DNA from 2 places in the Acidovorax sp. ST3 genome. Region 2 is predicted to be linked to the other one. Evidence: predicted binding sites of a transcription regulator. Region 2 holds the regulator's gene; the other holds the start of a gene.
What was found. Region 2 encodes FNR, which switches genes on or off when oxygen is low (the NO sensors DNR and NnrR bind a similar motif). Its sites were predicted from a motif close to TTGATNNNNATCAA; they were not measured.
Positions count from the first base shown of each region.

Region 1: the regulator FNR is predicted to act here: its motif matches at 4,087-4,100, upstream of DNK89_RS06325 (PAS domain-containing methyl-accepting chemotaxis protein).

Region 1 covers NZ_QKVP01000002.1:291,007-301,616, reverse strand. Annotated here, with positions in the region: gene DNK89_RS06345 (thiamine pyrophosphate-binding protein) at 1-631, shown strand, start outside; gene DNK89_RS06340 (LysR family transcriptional regulator) at 671-1,552, opposite strand; gene DNK89_RS06335 (DMT family transporter) at 1,688-2,635, shown strand; gene DNK89_RS06330 (DNA polymerase IV) at 2,771-3,988, shown strand; gene DNK89_RS06325 (PAS domain-containing methyl-accepting chemotaxis protein) at 4,170-5,729, shown strand; gene DNK89_RS06320 (hypothetical protein) at 5,823-6,089, shown strand; gene queF (NADPH-dependent 7-cyano-7-deazaguanine reductase QueF) at 6,122-6,967, opposite strand; gene DNK89_RS06310 (2OG-Fe(II) oxygenase) at 7,065-7,976, opposite strand; gene yaaA (peroxide stress protein YaaA) at 8,014-8,799, opposite strand; gene DNK89_RS06300 (Rne/Rng family ribonuclease) at 9,041-10,610, opposite strand, start outside.
Region 2 covers NZ_QKVP01000005.1:257,982-268,591, forward strand. Annotated here, with positions in the region: gene DNK89_RS17345 (cation-translocating P-type ATPase) at 1-1,918, shown strand, start outside; gene ccoS (cbb3-type cytochrome oxidase assembly protein CcoS) at 1,918-2,055, shown strand; gene ccoN (cytochrome-c oxidase, cbb3-type subunit I) at 2,120-3,559, shown strand; gene ccoO (cytochrome-c oxidase, cbb3-type subunit II) at 3,578-4,210, shown strand; gene DNK89_RS17365 (CcoQ/FixQ family Cbb3-type cytochrome c oxidase assembly chaperone) at 4,227-4,364, shown strand; gene ccoP (cytochrome-c oxidase, cbb3-type subunit III) at 4,389-5,303, shown strand; gene ccoG (cytochrome c oxidase accessory protein CcoG) at 5,396-6,841, shown strand; gene DNK89_RS17380 (FixH family protein) at 6,906-7,184, shown strand; gene DNK89_RS17385 (hypothetical protein) at 7,241-7,534, shown strand; gene fnr (fumarate/nitrate reduction transcriptional regulator Fnr) at 7,634-8,356, opposite strand; gene hemN (oxygen-independent coproporphyrinogen III oxidase) at 8,546-9,928, shown strand; gene DNK89_RS17400 (sulfite exporter TauE/SafE family protein) at 9,934-10,610, shown strand, end outside.

The sequences.
Region 1 (10,610 bases), on a different contig from region 2:
CGAGTACCTGGCTTGGAGCGACACGGCGCCCATCCGCATCCCTGGCAACCTGCAAATGGGCCAGGTGATGCAGCACCTCAAGGAAGTGCTGCCCGCCGACACCATCTTCTGCAACGGTGCAGGCAACTTTGCCACGTGGATTCACCGCTTCTGGCCCTTCACCACCTACGCGAGCCAACTCGCGCCCACCAGCGGGTCGATGGGCTACGGTCTGCCCGCAGGCGTGGGCGGCAAGCGCCTTTGGCCGCAGCGCGAGGTGGTGATCTTTGCGGGCGACGGCGACTTTTTGATGCACGGCCAGGAGTTTGCGACCGCCGTGCAATACGGCCTGCCCATCATCGTGGTGCTGCTGGACAACGCCATGTACGGCACCATCCGCATGCACCAGGAGCGCGAGTATCCTGGCCGCATCAGCGCCACGCAGCTCAAGAACCCTGACTTCAAGGCCTACGCCCAGGCCTTTGGCGGCCATGGTGAACGCGTGGAGCGCACCGAAGACTTCGCCCCCGCGCTGGCCCGGGCCCGCGCCAGTGGCATGCCCAGCGTGCTGCACTGCCTGATCGACCCCGAGGCGATCACGCCCACCGGCACGCTGCAGGGCATTCGCAGTGCAGCACTCTCCAAGAAGTAGGCTCCCGTTTCGTACTTAGGCCCTTAGGCCCTTAGGCGTTCAGCTGGTTACGCGGGCGCCGCCTGATTGCCTCAGGGTCTGCACCAGCAGGCTCTGCAGGCTGTCCACCGCTTTGGAGCCGCGCGATGCGCGGCTGCGGTACACGGCCACTTCCATAGGCCCCAGCGGCCCCAGGCCGTGTTCGGTGCCGAGCACCTGCAGCTGCGGCGGCACGCTGCAGTGGGTGAGGGCGGCCACGGCCAGGCCGCTTTCCACCGCTGCAATTTGCCCGGCCAGGCTGGAGCTGTGATAGACCACCTTGTAGCGGCGCCCCTGCTGCGCCAGCGCGTGGATGGCGCCGCGCCGCGCCAGGCTGGCCGATTCGTACACCGCAATCGGCAGCGGGTCACGCCTCCACAACTCGAACTGCGCCGACCCCACCCACACCATGGGCTCATGGAACAGCAGCGTGCCCCGGCGTGCGTGGTCGCGCGAGATCAGGGCCAGGTCCAGGTCGCCATTGGCCACACGCGGGATGAGTGCGGTGGACTGCTCGCAGTCCAGCTCAATCTCCACCGCACTGTGACGGGGCGCAAAGCGCTTGAGCACAGGCGTGAGGTAGCGCGCTGCGTAGTCATCCGGCACCCCCAGCCGCACCCGGCCTGTGAGGGTGTCGCCGTTCAGTGCGTCGTGCGCTTCTGCGTGCAGTTCCAGAATGCGGCGCGCATAGCCCAGCAGGGTTTCACCCTCGGGCGTGAGGTGCTGCTTGCGGGCATCGCGCTCCAGCAGTCGGTGGCCTACGGCGTCTTCCAGCTTCTTGAGCTGCATGCTGACCGCCGACTGCGACCGGTGCACCTCGGCCGCCGCGCCGGAGAGCGAGCCTGCATCCACCGCCGCCACCAGGCATTGAAGCCAGTCGAGTTGCAAGTCGCGGTAGCTCATGGATTGCCCCTGTGGTGATGTATTCGAAAATCGAATGATTGATGCGTAAATTATGCGCTTTCGATTGCAGCGGCTGGCGGCCACACTGCGGGCATGCAGCAGTCGTCCTCTACCGTTTCAGGCACATCCGTCCCCGTGGTTCCCGCGTCCGCCTTCCCTGCGGGCAGCGAGCGTGGGCTGTCGTCTGCCCACCGGCTGGATGGCTGGATCGCTTTTTTGCTGGGCAACGCGCTGCTGGGCTCCATCGGCGTGTTCGTGCACGAGGCGCAGGCGGCGCCGTTGACGGTGACCTGGTTCCGCTGCGCTTTTGGTCTCGTGGGGCTCACGTTATGGATGGCCTGGCGCCACCGGTCATGGTCGGGACTGTGGCGGGGGCTCTGGGTGGGCTGGGCGGCTTTGCCGTGGGTGTTGCTGCTCAGCGGGCTGATGCTGGCGAGCTGGTGGCTGTTTTTCACGGCGATCCAGCAGGTGCCCACCGGGGTGGCGGTGGTGCTGTTCCATGTGCAGCCCCTGTGGGTGTTGCTGCTGGGGGCCTGGTGGCTCAAAGAAGCCGTGCCCCGGCAGCGCGTGGTGTCCGTGCTGGTCGCGATGGTGGGGCTGGTGCTGGCCACGGGCGTGGCCGGGGGGCTGACCTCCTCCGGCGCCGGGCATGCGTCTGGCTACTGGGTGGGCGTGGGGCTCTGCCTGGTCGGTGCGCTGTGCACAGCCACCGTCACCGTGGTTGCCAAGCGCCTGGGGGCGCTGCCGGTGGGCGCGCTGGCGTGGTGGCAATGCGCGCTGGGTGCCGCCGTGCTGTGGGTGGCCCCCGTGGGCCAAGGCTGGCCCGCCTGGGGCGCCCCATGGGCATGGTTGGCCGGGCTGGGGCTGATCCACACGGGCCTGGCATACACCCTGATGTACGCAGGCATGGCCCGGCTGGCCACGGCCCGGGTGGCGGTGCTGCAGTTTGCCTACCCGACGGTCGCCATCGTGGTGGACTGGGTGTACTTTCAGCACACCTTGGACGCTTGGCAGATGGCAGGTGTGGTGCTATTGCTGGGGGCCATCGCGGCAGGGGAGCGTAGCGCGCGGCGCAATCGCTAATGCACCGCCTGCGCAGGGATGGCGCCGCCCCGCACAATATCGGGTGTGACCGCCACCGAGTTCGATTCTTCTGAGACCCACCCCCCCGCGCAGGCTGCCTCTTCCGGCAAGCGGCGCCGCATCGCGCACCTGGACATGGACGCTTTTTTTGCGTCCGTCGAGCTGCTGCGCTACCCGCAGCTCAAAGGCCTGCCCGTGGTGATAGGGGGCGGGCGGCGCAAGGTGGACGAGCTGCTGCTGCGCGGCCCGGACGGCACCGCAGAGCGCGAGCGGCGCTTCATCCCGGTGGAGGACTTTCCGCTGCTCAAGGACTATGTGGGCCGGGGCGTGATCACCACAGCCACCTACCCGGCGCGGCAGTTTGGCGTGGGCTCGGCCATGGGCATGATGAAAGCGGCCAAGCTGTGCCCGCAGGCCATCGTTCTGCCGGTGGATTTTGATGAGGTGCGACGCTTTTCGCGCCTGTTCAAAAGCACCATCACCGAGATCGCGCCGGTGATGCAGGACCGGGGCGTGGACGAGGTCTACATCGACTTCACCGACGTGCCGGGAGGCCAGCGCGAAGGCGGGCGGGTGCTTGCGCGGCTCATCCAGAAAAGCATCTTTGAACGGACCGGGCTGACCTGCTCGATTGGCGTGGCGCCCAACCGGCTGTTGGCCAAGATGGCCAGCGAGTTCAACAAGCCCAACGGCATCTCCATCGTTTACGAGGAAGACCTGCAGAGCAAGATCTGGCCCCTGAACGTGCGCAAGATCAACGGCATTGGCCCCAAGGCTGGCGAGAAGCTGGCGCGCCTAGGCATCGAGACCATCGGGCAGCTGGCCGCGCAGGATGAGCAATGGCTGATGGGCCATTTTGGCAAGTCCACTGGCGCATGGATGCACCGCGTGGCCTGGGGCCGCGACGACAGCCCGGTGGTGACCGAGAGCGAGCCCGTGAGCATGAGCCGCGAGACCACCTTTGACCGCGACCTGCATGCGGTGCGCGACCGGGCCGAGCTGGGCGCGATCTTTACCGACCTGTGCATGCGCGTGGCCGAGGACCTGCAGCGCAAGGGCTATGTGGCGCGCACCATCGGCATCAAGCTGCGCTACGACGACTTCAAGATTGCGACGCGCGACCACACCGCCCACAGCTACACGGCCGACGGGGCCACCATCCGGCAGCTGGCCGGGCAGTGCCTCAAGCGCGTGCCGCTGGACAAGCGCCTGCGGCTGCTGGGCGTACGTGCCAGCACGCTGGTGCGGCGCGGCGAGGAGCCTGAGCCCGATCCGCAGACCCGTGCGGCAGCCGCGAGCAGCCGGCGCAGGCCGCAGGCGGGTGTGGACAGGGACACGGGGCAGCTCTTTTAATGCCACAGGAGGGGGCTGGGCGCGCCTTGGGAGGGTTGTGCAAGCTACCCCTCATTCGGCACCTTTTTGGTGCAAATCGGAGGAGTGAGCAGTTAGACTTGATTCGTATCAAGCGGTTACACGAACGTCTAACAAAACACCGCGCTGCCTGCCCCTGCCGCAGGCCTTCCAGGAGCCTCGAATGCGCATCAACCTGCCAGTGACCCAGCAGAATTTTGACTACCCCGGTGATGAGCTGCTGGTGTCCAGCACCAACACCAAGGGCGAGATCACGCACTGCAACCCGGCGTTTGTGCGCGTCAGTGGCTACAGCTACGACGAACTCATCGGCCAGCCGCACAACATCATTCGCCACCCGGACATGCCGCCCGAGGCCTACAAGGACATGTGGCGCACCATTGGCCGGGGCGAGCCCTGGACGGGGCTGGTGAAAAACCGGCGCAAGAACGGCGACCACTACTGGGTGCGCGCCAATGTCACTCCCATCATGGAAGGCGGCAAGCCACGCGCCTACATGTCGGTGCGCACCAAGCCCAGCGCGGCAGAAATTTCTGCCGCTGAAGCCCTGTATGCCCAGATGCGCAGCGAGGCGGCATCGGGCGCGAGCAGCTTTTACCTGAACTCGGGCAACGTGCGCTATCGCGGGGTGCGCGGCTGGCAGCAGCGCCTGGCGCAGATGGCCTTGCTGCCCCGCATGGCGCTGTTGCTGGCGGTGATGGTGCTGCTGGCCTTGTTGCCCGACGTGATGGGCCTGCAAGGCACCACCGCCTGGGTGGCCCGCCTGGCGCTGCTGGTGCTGGGGGCGGGGTGGACGCTGTGGCGCTTTCAGGCCACCGTGCTGCAAGGGGTGCACGACGCCACCCGCTTCGCATCCGACATCTCGGCCTGCAACCTCGCCACGTCGGTGGGCACGGACTACCCCCAACCCCTGGGCGCGCTGATGCAGCGTTTGCAGCAGACCCAGGTCAATCTGCGCGCCGTGGTGGGCGACGTGCGCACCGAGGTGCGCAACTTCATCGAATCGGCCGACGAAATCGCGCGCGGCGGCATGGACCTGTCGGCCCGTACCGAGTCGCAGGCCAGCAGCCTGGAAGAAACCGCCGCGGCCATGGAACAACTGGCCAGTACGGTGCTGCAGACGTCGGAGACAGCCGCCAAGGTGTCGCACGAGAGCGCACAGAGCAGCGACATCGCCACGCGCGGTGGCCAAGCGGTGCAGGAGGTGGGCGCGGCCATGCAGCAGATGAAGCTGTCGTCCACCAAGATCAGCGAGATCGTGGGCGTGATCGAGGGCATTGCCTTCCAGACCAATCTGCTGGCGCTCAACGCCGCGGTGGAAGCCGCGCGGGCTGGCGAGCAGGGCCGGGGCTTTGCGGTGGTGGCTGGCGAGGTGCGGGCACTGGCGCAACGCAGTGCCAGCTCGGCCAAGGAGATCAGCGGCCTGATCGGCGTCACGGTGAACCAGATCGCCAGCGGCGCGCAGCAGATGGACCATGCCGGCACCACCATCGAAGGCGTGGTCCATGCGGTGGAACGCGTGAGCACGCTGGTCCAGCAGATCAGCAGCGCCACCAAGGAGCAGTCGCAGGGCATTGCCCAGGTCAACGAGGCCGTGACCCAGCTTGACACCGTGACGCAGCAGAACGCCGCGCTGGTGGAGGAATCTGCCGCCGCCGCCCAGGGTCTCAAGGAGAGTGCGGTGTCGCTGGGCCGCTCGGTGGACGTGTTCCGGCTGGGGTGAGCGGCACCGCAAGGAGCCGCCCGCAGCCATTCGTACCTTGACGAATTCTTACTCGTAACTTACAGTGATTTTCCCGTTTTCCGGGAGATCACCATGACCCTCGACGAGCTGCAGCGCATCAAGCAGTGGCATGTGGCACACAAGGCCGACCACCCGCTCGAATACCACCTGTGGGACCTGGTGCTGACGGTCTGGATGCTGGGCTGGGTGGGCTGGTTTCCCATCTGCGCTTTTGGCGAGCCCTGCGCCGCGCCGGTCTGCCTGATCGGCATTTTTGTCCCCAGCCTGTACGTTGCCTGGCGCACCCGCGCGCACCTGCGCCACACCCTGCGGTGCGACTGGATTGACGCGCGCAACTGATGAAGGCGGTCGGTTGACGGGGATGGTCAGGCCTACTGCCGCGCCGTTCGCACGTTGCGCGGCAGGGCTTGCGGGTGACTGGTGCGCAGGGGGTTGATGTCCAGCCCGCCCCGGCGCGTGTAGCGCGCGTACACCGTGAGCTTGATGGGTTTGCAGCGCGTCCACACGTCCATGAAGATGCGCTCCACGCACTGCTCGTGGAATTCGTTGTGGTTGCGAAAGCTCACTAGGTACTGCAGCAGGCCTTCCTGGTTGATCTGCGGGCCGCTGTAGCTGATCTGCACGCTGCCCCAGTCGGGCTGGCCGGTCACCAGGCAGTTGCTCTTCAGCAGGTTGCTGGTGAGGGTCTCGGTCACGGGCGCTTCGTTGAATGTGGCCGTCAGCAGGTCGGGCGCGGGTTGGTAGCGCGTGCATTCCACGTCCAGCCGGTCCAGGCTCAGGCCGTCCAGCTCGTGCACGGGCTCCTGGTCAAACAGCTCGGGTGCGATGAGCTTCACGCCCACGGTGGCGGGGTGCTCGGCGCCGCGCCACACGGCCTCGCTGATGTCGGCGCGGATGCGGGCCTGCACCTCGGCCGCATCGGCAAAACGTGTGTTGTTGAAGCTGTTGAGGTACAGCTTGAACGACTTGCTCTCAACGATGTTGGGCGTCTCGCACGGCACGGTGATGTGCGCCAAAGCCACCTGCGGTTTGCCACGCTGGTTCAGCCACGACAGCTCGAACGCCGTCCACAGGTCGGCCCCGAAGAAGGGTGCCGCGCCGGTGATGCCGATCTCGGCCCGCTTGCCCGCGCGCGGGATGGGGAACAGCAGCGACGCGTCGTACTGGTCGATATAGGCCGAGGCCTTGCCAAGCTGGGACTGTTCTGGCGTGTTCATGGCCTGGTCTTTCGGGTGTATGGGTTCCAAGGGGGACGTGTTTTGCTACTGTTTTTGTAGCTTCTGGCGCATATTCGACTAGCGCATACCGGCGTTTTTACTGAAATTCCCGCTCGCGCAGCCATTTGGTGGCGATCCATTTGTCCCCTGCGATCACGGGGGCGCCGCCATGCAGGGTGCGGGTGGACGGGTGCGGGCGCTCGTAGCTGAAGAACACCGCGTTGCCACGCTGCGGCGCGACCTCCAGGTGCACGTCGGGGAAGGTGGTGCCGCCGCCCTTTTCGGGCGTGTTGAGGTACATCACCAGCGTGCCCACACGCTGGCCGCCGCGCTTGATGATGCTGGGCGTGCCGGGCTCGGCGGGGTCGAAGTAGTCGTAGTGGGGTTTGTATTCGGCGCCGGGGCGGTAATGCAGCACCTGCAGGCCTTCGCCGTTTTCGATGGGCCACTGGAGCAGGCGCGCGATGCGCTCTTCGATGCGCTGGATCAACGGGCTTTGGCCGCGCTGGAAGAACATGCCGTCGCTGGTGCGGTCGGCGTTGATCTCTTCGCCGCCGGTCTTTGTGGCCACGGTGAGCGAGCGTGCCATGCGGGGCTCTGCGGCGGCGATCAGGGCATCACACTCCTCCGGCGACAGCAGGTTGCCAAACACCACGATGCGCGGCTGCGCCATGGCCAGCAGCACATTCACGGTGCGGTCTCCGCAGTCCACCTGGGCGGGGGATTCATCCAGCCGGGGCTCGGGCACCGGCACGGCCGAGGGCAGGCCCTGCTGCACGGCCAGGTCGTTCAGGTGCTCCTGCAGCGTGATCTCCAGCGCGTCGGCGGCCACGTCCTCGTCCCAGCCTGCGTCGCGCATGGATTGCAGCACCACAGGCGCGGCGTAGCCCGCCTGCGCCTGCTCAATGATCCAGCGGCGCAGCTCGGGCGTGATGGCCTGCCGCGCTGCGCTGGGGCGCTGGGTGCTGGTGGTCGTGCCGTCCGGGTGCTGGTCAGAACGCAATGTCATGGCGGTCCTTCAACAAGAAAGAGCAGGGGAGGAGTGTTTATAAGGCCGGCGGGGCCTTGCGCCGGAAGACCAGGCGCTCGGGCGTGGAGGAGGCCGGGGCAAAGGCATAGCCGTCCAGATCAAATCCTTCGAGCTGGTGGGGTGTGGCAAGGCGGTGGGTGATGGCATAGCGCGCCATCAGGCCGCGTGCGCGCTTGGCAAAGAAGCTAATGATCTTGTAGTTGCCGCCCTTCCAGTCCTCGAACACGCATTCGATCACGCGCGCCTTGAGCACCTTGCGGTCCACGGCCTTGAAGTATTCCTGCGACGCCAGGTTGACCACCACCGGCGTGGTGTCGGCGCGCAGCCGGGTGTTGAGGTGCTCGGCAATCTGGCGGCCCCAGAACTGGTAGAGGTTGCTGCCCGCGTCGGTGGCCAGGCGTGTGCCCATCTCCAGGCGGTAAGGCTGCATGCGGTCCAGCGGCCGCAGCACGCCATACAGGCCACTGAGAATGGCGACATGGTTCTGGGCCCAGTCCAGGTCGTCAGCGCTCAGGCTGCGGGCCTGCAGCCCCTCGTACACGTCACCATTGAAGGCCAGCACCGCCTGGCGCGAGTTGTGGGCTGTGAAGCGGGGGCGCCAGGCCTGGTATCGCGCCACGTTCAGGGCCGCGAGCGTGTCGCTCAACTCCATCAGCGACGCAATCTGCTGCGGCGACTGCTCGCGCAGCACGTCGATGAGGGCCGTAGACTGCGGCACAAACTGTGGCGTGGTGTGGGGCAGGCCTTCGGGAACGGGCGTGTCGTAGTCGAGCGATTTGGCGGGAGACAGCAGGAACAGCATGGGGCGAGGGGTCCGTGGAGCTCGGTTGTGTGGCGTGGGGCGTGGCCTGGACGGTGCGGGCAGTGGGCTGCACTGCGGCACCAGCGACCCGAAATGGTACCTGCTGACAGGCTGCCTCCGGCCGCTTGCGGGTATTGGCGCCAAGGGCCGTGCACACTCAGCGGCCCCAAAAAAAAGAAGGCGGCCTGAGCCGCCTTCTGGGTGATGGCTACAGCCCTGGGGCGGCAGCCATTGCAGCGTGTCAGGCTGCGGGGGGCTGCTCAAATGGCAGCGCCATGGCAGACAGGTCGCGGCGGGTTTCTACCAGCACCAGCGGGCCTTCGTCCAGCACCACTGCTGGGGGGCGCTCGCGGGGCACGCGGATGGGCTTGGGCTCGGCAGCGATGGCGGCCTGCACGGCCGCAATCTTGTCCGCGTCCGAGTTCACCCACTGCAGGCCCGATGCGGCAGCCACTTGTTGCAGTTCATCGATGGGCAGCGTGAACGCTTGGACGCGCGGCAGGCCCTTGGCAGGCGCTGCTGCAGGCGCCGGTGCGGCAGCGGCCGGAGCGGGTGCCGCGACCGGAGCCGGTGCGGCCATGGGGGTGGCAGCGGGTGCTGCAACAGGCGCTGGAACAGCCACAGGTTCGGTAGCCGCTGCGACTGGCGCTGCGGCCACAGGGGCTGTCACCGGTGCCACAGGCTCTGCGGCGGGCGTATTGTTGCTGAAGTAGCTGCGGCGTGGCGCTTCATCCTGTGCCGAGGCGGGCTCGGCCAGGGTGGGGTCGAAGTCCAGCATGGCGGGTGCAGCGGCTTCGGCGTTGCCATTGGCGTCGCGTGGGCCACGCTCGCCACGCTCGCCACGTTCGCCACGTTCGCGGCGGTCACGGCCGTAGCGGTCGCGGGAGCGGCGCTCGCGGCGTTGCTCTTCGCTGGCGCCATTGCCATTGCCGTTGGCGGGTGCGTCATTGCCACTCAGGTCCAGGTCTGGCAACGAGGCCAGGGGCGCGGTGTCGGCAAAGTCGCCAGCAGCGGCTGGGGCTGCTGCCTCCTGGGCCTCACCCGCGCGGGGAGCGCGTTCACCACGCTCGCCACGGTTGCCACCGCGATCACCGCGATCACCGCGTTCGCGGCGCGGGCCGCGTTCGCCACGGGGTTGCTGGGCGGGTTGGCCTTCTGCACCACCGGTGTTGCCAGCGTTGGGGCCTTCCACCTGAGCGGTTGCGGCGTTGGTGTTGTCACCGTTCGTGCCAGCGTTCAGGTTGCGCGGCTCGCTGTCGCGGCGGCCACGGCCTCCTTCACGGCCTTCGCCGCGTCCGTTGCGGCCACCGTCACGGCCTTCGCCCTCGGTGCGGCGCTCTGCGTCGCGGGGTGCGCGGCCTTCGGCCGAGCGTTCACCACGGCGGCCACGGCTTTCGCCGGTGCTGCCTTCGCGGTTGCCGTCACGTGGGGCGCCTTCGCGCTGACCGTCGCGGTTGCCGTCGCGGCCACCACGGCGGCCACGGCTTTCACCGTTGCGGCCTTCGCGGCGGGGTTCGCCACGGCCAGTGGTTTCAGCCGCGGCCGGTGCGGCGGCTGGCGCAGCCGTTGCCACTGGGGCGGGTGCTGCGGGGGCGCTGCCAAAGCCGAACAGGCTCTTGAGCCAGGCGAAGAAGCCTTGCTCCTGCGGCGCGGGGGCAACAGGCGCCGGAGCTGCCACGGGGGCAGGTGCAGGGGCTGCATGGGCTGCGGGGCGCTGGCCGCCACGGGGTGGGCGCGCCGCGCCTTCGGGGCGGGGCTCGGCCACGGGGGCGGGGGCATCAGGCAGCACGCCCTTGATCACCGGGGTCTGC
Region 2 (10,610 bases):
GCCCATGGTGGTGTTTTCTTGTGGCCCCTTTTTTACCAGCGCGTTGCGCGACATTCGTCTGCGCCGCGTCAGCATGGACCTGCCTGTGGCGCTGGGCATGGCCATCACGTTCGTGGTCAGCACGGCGGGCACTTTTGACCCTGCAGGCATCTTTGGCAAGGAGGTGTACTACGACTCCTTGACCATGTTTGTGTTCTTCCTGCTCACCGGCCGCTGGCTGGAGCTGCGCCTGCGCGACCGCACGGCGGGCGCCCTGGAGGCTGTGATGAACCGCCTGCCCGACAGCGTGGAGCGGCGCGCGGCGGATGGCAGCTTCGCCCGCGTAGCCACGCGGCGCATTGGGGTGGGGGACACCATCCGCGTGCTCCCCGGAGAGGCGTTTCCGGCTGATGGCCGCATCACGGCAGGCAACACCCATGCCGATGAGGCTTTGCTGACGGGCGAATCCGCGCCCGTGGCGCGCCCTGTGGGCAGCAGCGTGACGGCGGGCAGCTACAACCTGCAGGCGTCGGTCGAGGTGCTGGTGGAAGGCACGGGTGGGCAGACCCGCTTTGCGCAAATCGTGGCGCTGATGGAAAGCGCGTCGCTGCAAAAGCCCCGGCTGGCGCAGCTGGCAGACCGCATTGCGCGGCCTTTTCTGGTGGCCGTGTTGGTGGCAGCGGCGCTGGCCGCCGCCTACTGGTGGCCGTCGGACCCAGGGCATGCGCTGATGGTGGCGGTGGCAGTGCTCATCGTCACCTGCCCGTGCGCGCTGTCGCTGGCCACCCCGGTGGCCATGCTCACCGCCGCGGGCACGCTGGCGCGCCATGGTGTGTTGGTGCGCAACCTGCAGGGGCTGGAGGCGCTGGCGCAGGTGGACACCATGGTGTTTGACAAGACCGGGACGCTGACCCGCGACGGCATGGCGCTGCAGGCGGTACACCCTGCGGCCGGTTGCAGTGCACAAGAGGCGCTGGATCTGGCGGCAGCGCTCGCGCGCCAGTCGATGCACCCGGCTTCGCGGGCGTTGGCTGCGGCGGCTTCTGCACAGCAGCTGCCATTGGGGCGTTGGCAGGTGATGGGCCTGCAAGAGGATGCAGGGCAGGGGCTGACCGCTACGGTGGAGGACGCCACCGGGGCATTGGCTGCTCGCACGATCCGCCTGGGCTCTGCCCGCCACGCGGGCGTTGCCAACGATGCTGGCGGTGCTGCGCTGCAAGTCGTGCTCTCTGAACAAGCGTCTGATGGAGCCCTGATTGAGCTGGCCCGCTTCGACCTGGTGGAGGACCTGCGGGCTGAGGCGTCGGCCGTGGTGCGGGCCTTGCAGCAGGACGGCGTGGCCGTGCAATTGCTGTCGGGTGACCGCCGGGACGCGGTGCAACGGGTGGCCACGCAGGCGGGCATTGCCCATGCCCAGGGCGAGTGCACTCCGCAGGGCAAGCTGGCAGCGCTGCAGGCACTGCAGTTGCAGGGCCATCACGTAGCCATGGTGGGCGATGGCCTCAATGATGGCCCGGTGCTTGCGGGGGCCCATGTCTCTTTTGCCTTCGGCCGGGCCGTGCCGCTGGCGCAGTCCCGGGCGGACTTTGTGGTGTTGGGCGACAGCCTGGCGCTGGTGCCGCAAACCGTGCTGCTGGCGCGCCGCACCCTGCGCGTGGTGCGGCAGAACCTGTGGTGGGCCGCTGCCTACAACGCGCTGTGTGTGCCGCTGGCAGTACTGGGCTGGATGCCGGCCTGGCTGGCCGGGCTGGGCATGGCGCTGAGTTCGCTGCTGGTGGTGCTTAACGCAGCGCGCCTGGCGCGCGACCTGCCTTCCTTGCCAGGCTCGCACAGCGCGCCGTTGCCAACAGCTGCTTTGCCTGCGCGCCCCGATACCACGGCCAGCGGCACGTCGCAGCCGTCCCTTGATCTTTCGAAGACCCCACTGGAGCCTGTCTGATGGACATCCTTTATTTGCTGATTCCTCTGTCCGTCATGCTGGTGCTCCTGATTCTGGGAGGCCTGTGGTGGGCGGTGTACCACGGCCAGTTCGAGAGCGTCGAACAAGAGGGGGAGCGCATTCTCCGAGACGGTTGACTTGTGTCAATGCCCGATAGCCGCGACTGCAACAAACTCTTACTGCAATACAAAGAGGTGCCCGATGGATTTTCCAAAAACAAATGCTGCGCACTACAACGATACGGTAGTGCGGCAGTTCTCTATCCTGGCCGTGGTGGTGGGGGTGGTCGGCATGCTGGTGGGCGTCATCATCGCCGCCCAGTTGGCCTGGCCAGAACTCAACTTTGGCATTCCGTGGCTGAGTTATGGCCGCTTGCGACCTTTGCACACCAATGCGGTGATCTTTGGTTTTGGCGGTAGCGCGCTGTTTGCTACCAGCTACTACGTGGTGCAGCGCACCTGCCAGGTCCGGCTTTTTGCGGGTCCCCTGGCCGCATTCACCTTCTGGGGCTGGGTGCTGGTCATTGCGGCTGCGGTGGTCAGCCTGCCCATGGGCTATACCCAGGGTAAGGAATACGCTGAACTCGAATGGCCCATCGACATCCTGATCACGCTGGTCTGGGTGTCCTATGCCATCGTGTTCTTCGGCACCATTGGAACCCGTAAGGTCAAGCACATCTACGTGGCCAACTGGTTCTTTGGCGCGTTCATCCTGGCTGTGGCGCTGCTGCACCTGGTGAACAGCGCAGCCATCCCTGCGGGCATGATGAAGAGCTACTCGGCCTACGCCGGTGTGCAGGACGCCATGGTGCAATGGTGGTACGGCCACAATGCCGTGGGCTTCTTCCTGACCGCTGGCTTCCTGGGCATGATGTACTACTTCATCCCCAAGCAGGCGGGCCGTCCGGTGTACTCGTATCGCCTGTCGATCGTGCACTTCTGGGCGCTGATCTTCACCTACATGTGGGCCGGCCCACACCACCTGCACTACACCGCGCTGCCTGACTGGACGCAATCGGTGGGCATGGTGTTCTCGCTCATCCTGCTTGCTCCCAGCTGGGGCGGCATGATCAACGGCATCATGACCCTTTCGGGTGCATGGCACAAGCTGCGTGACGACCCCATCCTGCGCTTCCTGATCGTGTCGCTGTCGTTCTACGGCATGTCCACGTTCGAGGGCCCGATGATGTCCATCAAGACCGTCAACGCCCTGAGCCACTACACCGACTGGACCATCGGCCACGTGCACTCCGGCGCCCTGGGCTGGGTGGGCCTGATCTCGATGGGTTCGCTGTACTACCTGGTGCCCCGCCTGTTCGGCAAGGACAAGATGCACTCTGTCAAGGCGATCGAGCTGCACTTCTGGATGGCCACCATCGGCATCGTGCTGTACATCGCCGCCATGTGGATTGCCGGCGTGATGCAAGGCCTGATGTGGCGCGCGGTCAACCCCGACGGCACGCTCACCTACACCTTCGTGGAAAGCGTGAAGGCGACCTATCCCTTCTACGTGATCCGCGTGGCCGGTGGTCTGCTGTACCTGGGCGGCATGCTGGTCATGGCCTGGAACGTGTGGCTGACTGCCATCTCGGGCCGTTCGGTCAAGGTGGCCATTCCTGCAGTGAACACGGCCCACGCCTGAGTCCGAAGGAGATCATTCATGTCTAACAACAACACATCTGCTTCGACCGGTTTCACCCATGAAAAGGTGGAGACCAATAACTTTCTGATGATCGTGCTGATCCTGATCGTGATCGCCATTGGCGGTCTGGTCGAGATCGTGCCCCTGTTCTTCCAGAAGTCCACGACCGAGGCGGTCAAGGGTGTCGAGCCTTACAACGCCCTGCAGCTGGCAGGCCGCGACATCTATATCCGCGAGGGTTGCTACAACTGCCACTCGCAGATGATCCGCCCCTTCCGCGCAGAGACGCTGCGCTATGGCCACTACTCGGTGGCGGGCGAGTTTGTGTATGACCACCCCTTCCAGTGGGGTAGCAAGCGCACGGGTCCCGACCTGCACCGCGTGGGTGGCAAGTACAGCGACGAATGGCATCGCATCCACCTGAACAACCCCCGCGATGTGGTCCCGGAGTCCAACATGCCCGCATACCCCTGGCTTGAAAAGAACCAGGTGGACCCCGCAGTGATGGCGCCCCGCATGAAGGCCCTGCGCACCGTGGGCGTGCCTTATACCGATGAGCAGATCACGGCAGCGGCGGGCGAAGTCAAGGGCAAGACGGAGCAGGATGCGCTCATCGCCTACCTGCAAGTCATGGGCCGTGCGCTCAAGTAAGCAAAGGAGATATCCCATGGACATCACCACCATGCGCATCGTCGCCACCCTGGCATCGATGGCCTGCTTCATTGGCATCTGGGTCTGGGCCTACCGAGGCCGCAACAAGGCCCGGTTCGACGAGGCAGCCCAGCTGCCTTTCGAGACAGATTGACCTTCACCAGAACGAGAACACCCCATGAGTGACTTCACCAGCAATTTCTGGTCGGTCTTTGTGACCACGCTGACCCTGGTCGGCATCATCGCCTGTGGCATCCTGCTTTGGATGGCGGGCCGCAAGAAGGTGGTGGCCACCTCCGACAACACCACTGGCCACGTTTGGGATGAGGACCTGGTCGAGATGAACAACCCCCTACCGCGCTGGTGGGTGTGGCTGTTCGTCATCACCATCGTCTTTGGCCTGGGCTACCTGGCCGCCTATCCGGGCCTGGGCAGCTTCACCGGCAAGCTCAACTGGACGCAGAAGGGCGAGTACGAAGCCGAAATGGCCAAGGCGAAGACGGAGCTGGAGCCGCTGTACGCACGCTTTGCCTCCATGAAGCCTGAAGACGTTGCCGCCGACCCCCAGGCCCATGCCATTGGCGAGCGCTTGTTCATGAACAACTGCGCACAGTGCCACGGCTCGGATGCGCGCGGCAGCAAGGGCTTCCCCAACCTGACGGACAACGACTGGCTGCACGGCGGCACGCCCGAGAAGATCCGCGAGACGCTGGAGAAGGGCCGCATCGGCAACATGCCTCCCATGGCAGCCGCAGTGGGCTCCCCGGAAGACGTGCGTAACCTGTCGCACTACGTGCTGAGCCTGTCGGGCAGCCCCCATGACTCGCTGCGCGCATCGCTGGGCAAGGCCAAGTTTGCGGCCTGCGCAGCCTGCCACGGCATGGACGGCAAGGGCAACCAGGCACTGGGCGCGCCCAACCTGACCGATGACATCTGGCTGCATGGCTGGGGCGAGGCCGCCATCACCGCCATGATCAACAACGGCAAGGTCAACCAGATGCCTGCACAGGCCGAAAAGTTGACCGAGGCGCAGATCGGCGTACTCTCTGCCTATGTGTGGGGCCTGTCGAACAAGCAGGTGGCTGCACGCTGACCTGACTGCCGGGCGGTGCGTGAGACGCACCGCCCGGGTTTCCGTTTGAAGGCACCCCTTTTGCGCCTTAATTCCGTTCACAAAGCGACACCATGAGCACACCCAGCGAGCCGGCTCGCAAGGTCATCCCGATTACGCCAGTCGCGGCAGATGCGTCTTCTGCGGGCGAGATCATCTCGCTGTACGAAGCGCAAAAGAAGATCTACCCGCGTTCCATCAGCGGCCTGTTTGCGCGCTGGCGCTGGGGCATGGTGTTTCTCACGCAGCTGGTGTTTTACGGGTTGCCGTGGTTTGAGTGGGGCCAGCGCCAGATGGTGCTGTTTGACCTGGGGGCTCGCAGGTTCTACATCTTTGGTCTGGTGCTGTATCCACAGGATTTCATCTACCTCACTGGCCTTCTGATCATTTCGGCGTTGTCGCTGTTCCTGTTCACCGCAGTGGCCGGGCGTCTGTGGTGTGGCTTTGCGTGCCCGCAGACGGTGTACACAGAAATGTTCATGTGGATCGAGCACAAGATCGAAGGCGATCGCAGTGCCCGGCTCCGCCTGGACAACGGCCCCTGGACGTTCGAGAAGATCCGCAAGAAGTTTTTCAAGCAAGTGGTGTGGATCGCGGTGGCCCTGTGGACCGGGTTTACTTTTGTGGGGTACTTCGTCCCCATTCGAGAGCTGGGCAGCGAGCTGCTGGCGTTCCAGGGCAGCTGGCAGATTTTCTGGGTGCTGTTCTACGGTTTTGCCACCTATGGCAATGCGGGCTTCATGCGCGAGCAGGTCTGCAAGTACATGTGCCCTTATGCGCGCTTTCAGAGCGCGATGTTTGATAAAGACACGCTGATCGTTACCTACGACCCTGAACGTGGCGAGCAGCGTGGTCCGCGCAAGAAGAGCATCGACTACAAAGCCCAGGGGCTGGGCGATTGCATTGACTGCTCGCTCTGTGTGCAAGTCTGTCCGGTAGGCATCGACATCCGCAAGGGCTTGCAGTACGAATGCATCGGCTGTGGCCTGTGCGTGGACGCCTGCAACACCGTGATGGACAAGATGCAGTACCCGCGTGGGCTCATCCGCTATTCGACCCAGAACGGCGTGGCCAAGCACTGGACGCAGTCGCAGATGTTGCGCCGCGTGCTGCGTCCCCGCGTGCTGATTTACAGCGCCGTGCTGGTCACCCTCTGCGTGGCCATGTTGGCCAGCCTGGTGGTGCGCACGCCGCTAAAGGTGGATGTGGTGCGGGACCGCGCTGCGCTCTCGCGCATCGTGGCAGGTGGCAAGCTGGAGAACATTTACCGGCTGCAGATCATGAATGCCACCGAGGGCGAGCAGCGTTATCGCATCAGCGCGCGGGGCCTGGATAGGCTCGAAGTGGCTTCCGAGGCTGAAGTGGACATTGGCGCGGCAGAGTCTCGCTGGGTGGCCGTGCGGTTGCAGATTCCTTATGGTTCCGCCACGCCCGGGTCACATGCCGTTCAGTTTGATGTGCAGGCCGTAGGAGCAGCGGCTCATGTGACGGAAAAATCCGTGTTCCTTGTACCGCGTTGAGCGGTATTCCGGTGGGGCCCTTCGGGGCCGCACTTTGACCGATATTGTTGAGGAGTAAAGCACCATGTCTTCAAACCCTGCCATTGCAACCCCGGCGGCAACCGTACCCTGGTGGAAGTTTGGCCATGTGTGGCTGGTGATTGCCGGGCCTCTGATCGTGATCGTGGCGGGCTTTGTGACGCTGTGGCTGGCGATTTCGCGGCCCGACCCCGTGGTGGCGGAGGACTACTACCGCCAGGGCATCGAAATCAACAAGACACTGGTGGCGCCGGAAAAGAGTCTGGCGCCGGCCCTCAAGGCCCGCAACCACGCGGCCACCCCCGTGCAGGACCAACCACGCTGAAAACCCCAGGGTCGCGCACCCGGGCGACCCCGGCAGCACCAGGAGACAGAACCGATATGTGGACGCAACGCCTGATGTGGATTGCATGGCCCGCCTTTTTGATGGCGGGTGTGCTGGAGATGCTGGTTTTTGCCATGGTGGACCCCCAGGACCTGCATTGGTTCGGGCAGCCTCTGGCGCTGTCGCGGCAGGGGGTGTACACCCTCGCATTTTTTGTGTTCTGGGCCATCACCATGGCCACCAGCGCGTTGACCACGCTGCTGTCCATGTCACCGTTTGAGGTCAACCGCTGTCCCGTGCCCGACGGGGAGCGGCCTGACGATTGCCGCAAGACATCATCTTGCTCCTGAGTCTTTTCGCCAGTTGATGCAGGCATGCGGTGCATGCCGTTTTAGAAGAGACAGGCGGATTTTGTATGGGCCCAACCCTCAGCCTAGGAGGGACCGTAATCAGTGGCAGGTCTGCTGGCTGTTCACAATGCGTCGCAGGGCATCGGTGTCAAGGATGCGCACATGGCGCTGTTTGACCTCCACGATGCCTTCTTCCACAAATTTAGAGAAGGTGCGGCTCACTGTTTCAAGTTTGAGGCCCAGGTAGCTGCCGATCTCTTCGCGCGTCATGCGCAGCACCAGTTCTGATTGCGAGAAGCCCCGTGCATGCAGGCGCTGCACCAGGTTGAGCAAGAAGGCCGCCAGCCGCTCCTCGGCACGCATGCTGCCCAGCAGCAGCATCACACCATGTTCGCGCACGATCTCGCGGCTCATGATCTTGTGCACGTGGTGCTGCAGGGCCGTGACTTCGCGGGAAAGTTCTTCGATGCGGTCGAAAGGCATGACGCAGACCTCGGCATCCTCAAGGGCCACCGCGTCACAGGTATGGTGGTCGTTCACGATGCCGTCCAGCCCGATGATCTCCCCCGCCATCTGAAAACCTGTGACTTGGTCGCGACCGTCTTCGGTGGCCACGCAGGTCTTGAAAAAACCGGTGCGGATGGCATACAGGGACGTGAAGGACTCGCCATTGCGAAACAGCGTGCCGCCGCGCTTGACCTTGCGGCGGACAGCAACGACCTCGTCAATGCGCTGCAGTTGCTCTTCGTTCAAGCCCACGGGCATGCACAGCTCGCGGAGGTTGCAGTTGGAGCAGGCGACTTTGATGGTGAGCGGGTTCATAGACACATGGGCTTGGGTTAGCGGTCAAGCATATCGCGCTTGCCGTACACGAACCTGAATACAGGGCGCGGGCAAGCGGCTGACCTTCATCAAATTGTCGCCGTATCGCTTGCGGGTTCACTTGATGCAGGTCAAGGACATGTCCCAGAGCCTACGGCACAGTCAAGGTGTACGCAAGGAAATTTCCCCATGACTGCTGTTTCGCCAGACCTTCTGCGCCGCTTTGACGTGCCAGGGCCCCGCTATACATCCTATCCAACGGCCGACCGTTTCGTGGAGGCGTTTGGTCAGGAAGACTACGTGCTGGCGCTGCAACAGCGCCGCTCGGGCACGCTGGCCAAGGCCATGCCGCTGTCCCTGTACGTGCACATCCCGTTTTGCGAATCCCTGTGCTACTACTGCGCCTGCAACAAGATCATCACCAAGCACCATGACCGCGCCGAGGTCTACTTGCGCTACCTGAGCCGCGAGATCGACCTGCACACCGCGCACTGTGGCGTGGGACAGGTGGTGAGTCAACTGCACCTGGGTGGAGGCACGCCCACCTTCCTCTCCGATGCGGGCCTGCGAGAGCTGATGGCCATGCTCAAGCGCAGCTTCACGCTGGCGCCTGGGGGGGAATACTCCATCGAGGTGGACCCTCGCACCGTCAATGCAGAGCGTCTTGCACTGTTGGCTGAGCTGGGTTTTAACCGGCTGAGTTTTGGCGTGCAGGACTTTGATGCCGAAGTGCAGAAGGCTGTGCACCGCATCCAGCCCGCCGAACAGGTGTTTGCGCTGGTGGAGTCTGCGCGTTCGTTGGGCTTTGACTCGGTGAATGTGGATTTGATCTACGGCCTGCCGCGCCAGACGCCCGAGTCTTTTGACCGCACGCTGGCCCAGGTGGCGCAACTGCGGCCTGACCGCATCGCGCTGTATGCTTACGCGCACCTGCCAGAGCGTTTCAAGCCACAGCGCCGCATCATCTCTGCGGAGTTGCCCACGGGCGCGAGCAAGCTCTCCATGTTGTCGCGCTCGCTCGATGCCTTCATGGATGCTGGATACGCGTACGTGGGCATGGACCACTTTGCGCTGCCCACCGACGCCCTTGCCGTGGCCAAGCGCCAGGGGCGCCTGCACCGCAACTTCCAGGGCTACAGCACGCAGCCGGACTGCGATTTGATCGGTCTGGGCGTATCGGCCATTGGCCGTGTGGGGGCAACCTACAGCCAGAACTCCAAGACGCTGGATGAGTACTACGACTTTCTGGACCAGGGGCGGTTGCCCGTGGTGCGCGGGTTGGCGCTCACGCGCGACGACCTGGTACGCCGTGCGGCCATCATGGCCCTGATGTGCCAAGGGGAACTGTTGTTCGAGCCGATGGAGCAGGCGTGGCTGATCGACTTCCGTCAGTATTTCGCGGCGGAGTTGGCCCAATTGGAGGGCATGCAGGGGCAAGGGCTGGTGCGCGTTGGGCCTGAGGGCATTGAAGTGACCGCGACCGGTTGGTTCTTCGTGCGGGGCATCGCCATGGTTTTTGACCGCTATCTGCAGGCAGATCGCAACCGCGCCCGGTTTTCGCGCATCATCTGATACCTATGCTTGCCACGGTTGGCTGGACTGCTCTGCTCATGGGACTCGCCGGCGGGTCCCACTGCCTGGCCATGTGCTCCGCGCCCTGTGGAGTACTTGTGGGGCAGGGCGGTGCGCCACTGGCGGAGGGCAGTGCCGAGCGGGTGGTGCGCTGGGCGCCACGTGGCGGCGTACTGCAGCGCACCGTAGCCTTTCATGCGGGGCGCCTGGTGGGCTATGCCAGCGCCGGTGCATTGGCGGCCTTGGCCATGGACAGTCTGGCATGGCTGACCCAGCAGACCACCGCGTTGCGTCCCGCCTGGACGCTGATGCACGTGGCGGTGATGGCCTGGGGGCTCATGATGATGGTGCAGTCGCGCCAGCCTGCTTGGGTGGAGCAGGCGGGTCGGTCCGTGTGGGCGCGTGTTCGACCGCTGGTCGGGGCGCCAGGCGGCGTGATGGCGGCCGGAGTCCTGTGGGCCCTGATGCCTTGCGGGTTGCTCTATTCGGCCCTGTTGGTCGCCGCGCTCAGTGGAGGGGCGCTGGAGGGGGCCCTGACCATGGCCCTGTTTGCCGTGGGCAGCGGGGTCTGGCTGGTGGGTGGCCCTTGGGCTTGGAGCAGCCTTCGCAACCGCCTGAATCTCGCACGGGCTCAGTGGGGCACGAGGGCCGCAGGCGCCATGCTGTGCGCGGTCGCTGCCTG